Regions from separate parts of the Blautia acetica genome, predicted to be linked through region 1. Evidence: a T-box and tRNA genes for the amino acid it is inferred to sense, from the RefSeq annotation. Region 1 holds a T-box; the other holds one or more tRNA genes.
The links. A T-box is a leader RNA that pairs with one kind of tRNA and senses whether it is charged. The one in region 1 lies ahead of WBS51_RS05460 (valine--tRNA ligase), so its partner is inferred to be a tRNA-Val.

Region 1 (3,409 bases):
GGCGAAATCCGTATTGACAACAGAAACATCAGAAACGTTTAAATTATCAGACACAATAAAGCCGTCCAGAACATACACCTGAGAAGTTTCGTAAGAGCCGGTATAGGGGGCGTTTAACAGGCGGCAGGTAGGATAGCTGTCATCGGTGGCAAAAGAAAAATGTTCCGGAAGGTCGTCCTGACCGATAGTGCCGGGAACCCAGCTTTCGCTGTTGTGTATGGGATAGGTATCCATGCCTTCAAACGTCTGGTTAAAGTCGCCTCCTGCAATGACATAATTTCCCGCAGCGTATTCCTGAGCCAGTTTTTCTGCCAGCATTTTGCTCTGGGCTGCTTTGCCCTCCCCACTGTCATAGGCTTCCAGGTGGAAATTAATCAGAACCAGTTCAGCCTCGGTACCCTTTAAAGGAATACGGGTCTCCAGCATACACCGTTTCAGATTGCAGGTTTTCACCGGCCAGGAGAAGGATTCCGGCAGAGAGATTCTGGAAGCGGAAGAAGTATGTAAATCCGTAAGCGTTAAAATTCCGCTGTTTACCTTTCCGATAGGTGGCAGGGGATAGGGAACAAAATCGCATTTAAAGTTGTAAGCCAGCACACCGTCCATGTCCAGGATATTTTCGTAATACGTTTCTTCATTCAGATGATAAGAGCGTTTGGAATCGGTGTCTACTTCCTGCAGAAAATAGGCATCTGCAGGATTGGCAGAGAGAATTTCCCCAATGCCCTTTAAGTTGTCCTCTACCTGTTCCTGACTGTCCGGCTGTACTTCATGACCGCCGTCCATGAAGAAATCTTCGGTTTTATCCAGTCCTGCGTACCCTGTGTTAAAGGTCATCACGCGGAAGGTATCTTCATTGGAAATCGTACGGACGCCGGAAGGGGGAGTCAGCGTTTCCACGGCTTTTGGACGGTATTCCCGAATGGTCAGCCAGACAATGCCGATAATCAGCAGAATTACTGCAAATAAAAGCAGAATCCCCACGGCTTTCAGGATTTTTTTTGTTTTGCTCATATGGTTACCTCCTGAATATAAAGTAAAAGCACTTTATATAGATTTTATTTTTCTCCGCTCATTGTAACACAATGCACAGAAATTGAACATGGAAAGTAAGAAGAAAGCAGGAAGATTAGAAAGATTTTAGAATTTCCCGTCTTGACAAAGACGGGCTTTGTGCTTATGATATTTTTCAGAAAAAGGTGATGAGAAAGAGGAGTACGTCTTGGAAACCGGCAGAGAGGACAATTCACCGGCTGAAAGATTGTCTGGGAGGGAAGAGACGGAAGGTAGCTTTTGAACCGGGGAACTGAAGAATCGGCTTGATACAGAAAAAAGTAGAGAAAAGGGTTTGGTAGGTTTCCACGCGTCGTCTGCGTTAAGGGACTTCAGAGTGATAAATAAAGGTGGTACCGCGATGACAGTCGCCCTTTGTAACTATTTTTTGAAAGATGGTTATGGAGGGGCTTTTTGTTTGCAGAAAATTCCAAAGCAGTCTCCAATAACCGCAAAGAGGAGGAACTATGAGCAAAGAACTTGCAAAAACTTATGACCCGAAAGGGCTGGAAGACCGTATTTACCAGAAATGGCTGGACAACAAATACTTCCATGCCCAGGTAAACAGAGACAAAAAACCATTTACCATTGTTATGCCCCCGCCAAACGTTACGGGACAGCTGCACATGGGACATGCCCTGGATGAAACCATGCAGGATATTCTCATCCGTTTTAAGAGAATGCAGGGATACGAAGCCCTCTGGCAGCCGGGAACCGACCATGCAGCTATTGCCACTGAGGTAAAGGTAATCGAGAAGCTGAAAGAGCAGGGCATTGACAAGAACGAAATCGGAAGAGAAGAATTTTTAAAACATGCCTGGGAATGGAAAGAAGAGTACGGCGGAAAAATTATCAACCAGCTGAAGAAACTGGGTGCTTCCGCAGACTGGGACAGAGAGCGTTTTACCATGGACGAGGGCTGTTCCAAAGCGGTGCAGGAAGTTTTCATCAAACTGTACGAAAAAGGCTATATTTACAAAGGCTCCAGAATCATCAACTGGTGTCCGGTATGTCAGACCTCTATTTCTGACGCAGAGGTAGAGCATGAGGACCAGGACGGATTTTTCTGGCACATCAATTATCCGGTAGTGGGCGAAGAAGGAAAATTCGTAGAAATCGCAACCACACGTCCGGAAACCCTTTTAGGAGATACTGCAGTCGCGGTAAATCCGGAAGACGAGCGTTACAAAGACCTGGTAGGCAAAATGCTGAAGCTGCCGCTGACAGAGAGAGAAATTCCGGTTGTGGCAGACGAATATGTAGACAAAGAATTCGGAACCGGCTGTGTGAAGATTACTCCGGCCCATGACCCCAATGACTTTGAGGTAGGAAAGAGACACAACCTTCCGGAAATCAATATCATGAACGATGACGCTACCATCAATGAACTGGGCGGCAAATACGCAGGTATGGACCGCTACGAAGCCAGAAAGGCCATGGTAGAGGACTTAAAGGAGCTGGGACTTCTGGTGAAAGTAGTTCCTCATTCCCATAGCGTAGGAACCCATGACCGCTGTAAGACTACGGTAGAACCTATGATTAAACCGCAGTGGTTTGTCCGCATGAAGGAAATGGGCGAAGCGGCTATTCAGACTTTACAGGACGGTAATCTGAAATTTGTGCCGGAGCGTTTTGACAAGATTTATATGCACTGGCTGGAAAATATCAGAGACTGGTGTATTTCCCGTCAGCTCTGGTGGGGACACAGAATCCCGGCCTACTACTGCGAGGAATGCGGGGAGACTGTTGTGGCAGGAGAAATGCCGGAAAAATGCCCAAAATGCGGCTGCACCCACCTGCATCAGGACGAGGATACCCTGGATACCTGGTTCTCCTCTGCACTGTGGCCCTTCTCTACCCTTGGCTGGCCGGAAAACACAGAGGAACTGGATTACTTCTATCCGACAGACGTACTGGTAACCGGATATGATATTATTTTCTTCTGGGTTATCCGTATGGTATTCTCCGGTCTGGAACAGACAGGAAAGACACCGTTCCATCATGTGCTGATTCATGGTCTGGTAAGAGATTCCCAGGGACGCAAGATGAGCAAATCCCTTGGAAACGGCATTGACCCGCTGGAAGTCATCGACAAATACGGCGCCGACGCCCTGCGTCTGACTCTGATGACAGGAAATGCGCCTGGAAATGACATGCGTTTCTACTGGGAGAGGGTCGAAGCCAGCAGAAACTTTGCCAATAAGGTATGGAATGCCTCCAGATTTATTATGATGAACCTGGAAAAAGCAGAGGTTCCGGCAGACATTGATTTATCTGTACTGACCGGCGCAGACAAGTGGATTCTCTCCAAAGTCAATACACTGGCCAAAGATGTGACAGAGAATCTGGACAAATA
Region 2 (3,409 bases), on a different contig from region 1:
TGGGAGAAGGCATTACCGGCGTCTGCCCAAACCTGTTTGTATCCCCGGATGAAATCCGTCAGGTGCTGACCCTGCTGCGCTCTTTCGGACGTGCTGACGTAGTGACAGAACCGATTCTGGATGTTGTGGGGGCTGTCAGCGGAAGTTCTCCCGCTTTTGTCTTTCTGTTTATTGAAGCCCTTGCAGACGGGGCTGTAGCGGAAGGAATGCCCAGAAAACAGGCTTATGAATTTGCCTCTCAGGCTGTTCTTGGAAGTGCAAAAATGGTGTTGGAAACAGGAATCCATCCCGGCGCTTTGAAAGATATGGTATGCTCACCTGCCGGAACCACCATTGAAGGCGTAAACGTGCTGGAAAAGGAAGGCATGCGCAGTGCAGTCATGGACGCTGTACGGGCTTGTATTGCAAAGACAAAAAAGCTGTAAGACTGCAAAAAGGGGCTGCGCACTATGATTCGTGCGTCAGCCCTAAAATCAGATTGTGAACCAAGTCGCTATTCGCCAACAATTGCTGCCCCAATCTGGCTGTATATATTCTCTGCGTCCAGAATATGAAAGGGCTCTGTATCATGATTTCCCTCTGCACCGGCAGTCACCAGAATGTATTCCTGCCCTTCCACTTCAGCCAGACTGGCCAGGCACAGTCCTGCTGCAGAAGTAAATCCCGTTTTTCCACCTAAAATTTCGCCGTCTGTCACTTCCAGGCTGTCTTTTTTCTCATACATGGTACTTTCAAAGGTAATCCCTTCCGGGTACTCCTGGGTTGGAGCTGTGGTATAGGAACGAGTGGTAAAGACCTGATAAAAAGTCTCGTTCTTTAAAGCGTATTCCAGCAAAACCAGAATGTCCTGTACCGTAGAATAGTGATTCTCATCATGGAGACCTGAGGCATTGACAAAGTTCGTATTTGTCATTCCCAGCTCTTTTGCCTTCGCATTCATTTTTTGTACAAATCCCGCCTCATCCCCGGCTATTTCACAGGCCAGAGCCATACAGCAGTCTGCGCCGGAGGGCAGCATTAACCCATACAGAAGGTCTCTTACCGAAACCGACTCTCCCGGCTTGAAGCCAGCCATAGAAGCCCCTCTTTCGTACAGGGCCAGTACCTCATCTACGGGAATCACAATACTTTTATCCAAATCCTCGAATTCTTCAATGGCTACCAACGCTGTCATAATTTTCGTCATAGAAGCCGGATAAATCCTCTCCTCCGGGCTTTTAGACGCCAGCACCTTCTGATTCTTCAAGTCTTTTACAATAGCCGCCTTACTGTAAATATTCATATCAATTTTTACATTCAGACGCTCTTCCAGTTTTCTCTTTTCCTCTGCTTTTCGTTCTTCCTCTTCCTGCTTTTTCTGCGCTTCTTCCCTTTCTATCCGCAGCTTTTCCTCCTGCCTCTGGTCATATTCCCGCTTTAGGGAAATGCCTCCGAATATGGCTGCAAAACCTGCCAGTGAGCAGGTACACACTATGGCCAATTTTCTTCTTAACTGCTTCTTTCGCTGTTCCTTCCTCATAATTCTCCGCCTCTTTTTTGTGCGAAAACACCCTTTCCACACAACCGTCTTGTGCAAAAAGGGCATTCTCCTAGTAAATAGCGAGAGGGGGATTCGAACCCTCGACACTACGGGTATGAACCGTATGCTCTAGCCAACTGAGCTATCTCGCCATGTTCTGTTCTTCTGTTTTTTGGCAAAAGAATGGGACCTATAGGGCTCGAACCTATGACCCTCTGCTTGTAAGGCAGATGCTCTCCCAGCTGAGCTAAGATCCCATTTGATTTTATGTCTTTCGACAAGTAGCGAGAGGGGGATTCGAACCCTCGACACTACGGGTATGAACCGTATGCTCTAGCCAACTGAGCTATCTCGCCATGTTTTGTTCTTTTGTCTTTTAGCAAAAGAATGGGACCTATAGGGCTCGAACCTATGACCCTCTGCTTGTAAGGCAGATGCTCTCCCAGCTGAGCTAAGATCCCGTTCTGTGTCAGCCGTATCGCTGACTGCTTTGCTATTATATACTGAAATTCCATGAATTGTCAACACCTTTTTTCAAATTTTTTCAAAAACTTCAATTTTTTTAAATTTATCCCCTTTTCAAGGGGCATTCCTTCGCCGGCAATCCGCAAGACTGCTGCATTTTCAGCCAATGTGTCTGTCTTTCGGATTGCCTTGTGAAGGCACAGCCCCGTATTTTTTATTCCGCCTCCCGCATTCTTTCCACCACGCTCTTCTTCTGGCTCTGACGGTAAGCGACCAGCGAAATTCCTCCTGCCACCAATGCAAACACCGGCAGCATTATCAGAAACGGAATGGCTGTATAGCGATAGGCAAAGCACATGATTACATTGTTTAGGGCACTGACAACGAAATAGGCGATGATGCTTCCTGCTGTCACACTGATAACGCCCGAAATCAACAGATGATACCCACTCTCCCACAAGAGCATTTTCCGTACCTGTTCCTTTGTCATGCCAATGCTCTGCATGACGGCCAGCTCCTGCCGTCTGGACAAAATACCCGTCAGCATCGAATTGGCAAAATTCAGAATTCCAATCATGGCAATTGCGGCACAAAGCCCGTATCCCACCGCCGACACTCCGTCAATCATGCCGGAAAAGTCTGCTTTCACACTTTCTTTGGACAGATACCCCATGGACGTGTTCTCCTCTTCTGTATAGTATTTCAGATATCTGTCAAAAGCTTCTGCATTCTCTGACTCCACGGTATAAGATTTTGCAAACATGACGGCTTTGGGGCACTTCTTCATTTCTTCCAGCGGAAGAATGGTGGTAATGGCATTGATGGAATACGCATGGAGGTTCATACTGCCTGGAAGGGCTTCCACGATGGCCATAACCTCATACTCTTTTTGTTCCAGGTTGGTAAGACCAGACCCCAGTGCCTCTCCGTTTTCATCATATTCTATTTTCTGTTCTGTCCGAGAGGTGGGTGTCTGCAGCACAAGTTTATCTCCCGGCTCATAAAAGCTGTCGCCCTTTTCCGCATTGTCTGTGCAGACACTCTCCTGTAAAATCACATACTTTCCGCTTTTGAATTTTCCCAAATCAATGGTGCCTTTTATTGCTTTCAAATGTTTCAGCATGGATTCTGAATATCCATAGCGGTTCTCATTCAGAGCCATTTCTCCCCTGCCCATTTTTTCTTTATCTTCCTCTCTCGCTCTGTAATAAGAGCCTGTATCTATCTTTCCCTCTTCATCCAGCTTCCGGAATTCCTCCTGCCCTTTTTCGGACAAAAGATGTTCGGAATTCAAATACCAGAGTTCCGAAGCGCCTGTAATTCCCTGCTGACTGTCTGCCCCCTGCACATAAGCTTCATCAATCTGAAAGTCCATGACTCTGAGAGAAGCGCTGGTCCAGTTGGTATTTCCAATCATGTAATCTC

Region 2: it encodes a tRNA-Val, which carries the amino acid that the T-box ahead of WBS51_RS05460 (valine--tRNA ligase) is inferred to sense. The anticodon was not compared.

The regions. Positions count from the first base shown of each region.
Region 1 is NZ_JBBEWO010000005.1:146,925-150,333, reverse strand. It holds gene WBS51_RS05465 (endonuclease/exonuclease/phosphatase family protein) at 1-1,014, opposite strand, end outside; T-box leader at 1,194-1,432, shown strand; gene WBS51_RS05460 (valine--tRNA ligase) at 1,521-3,409, shown strand, end outside.
Region 2 is NZ_JBBEWO010000003.1:59,652-63,060, forward strand. It holds gene proC (pyrroline-5-carboxylate reductase) at 1-425, shown strand, start outside; gene WBS51_RS02820 (D-alanyl-D-alanine carboxypeptidase family protein) at 494-1,519, opposite strand; tRNA gene WBS51_RS02825 (tRNA-Met) at 1,598-1,671, opposite strand; tRNA gene WBS51_RS02830 (tRNA-Val) at 1,704-1,776, opposite strand; tRNA gene WBS51_RS02835 (tRNA-Met) at 1,802-1,875, opposite strand; tRNA gene WBS51_RS02840 (tRNA-Val) at 1,908-1,980, opposite strand; gene WBS51_RS02845 (ABC transporter permease) at 2,199-3,409, opposite strand, start outside.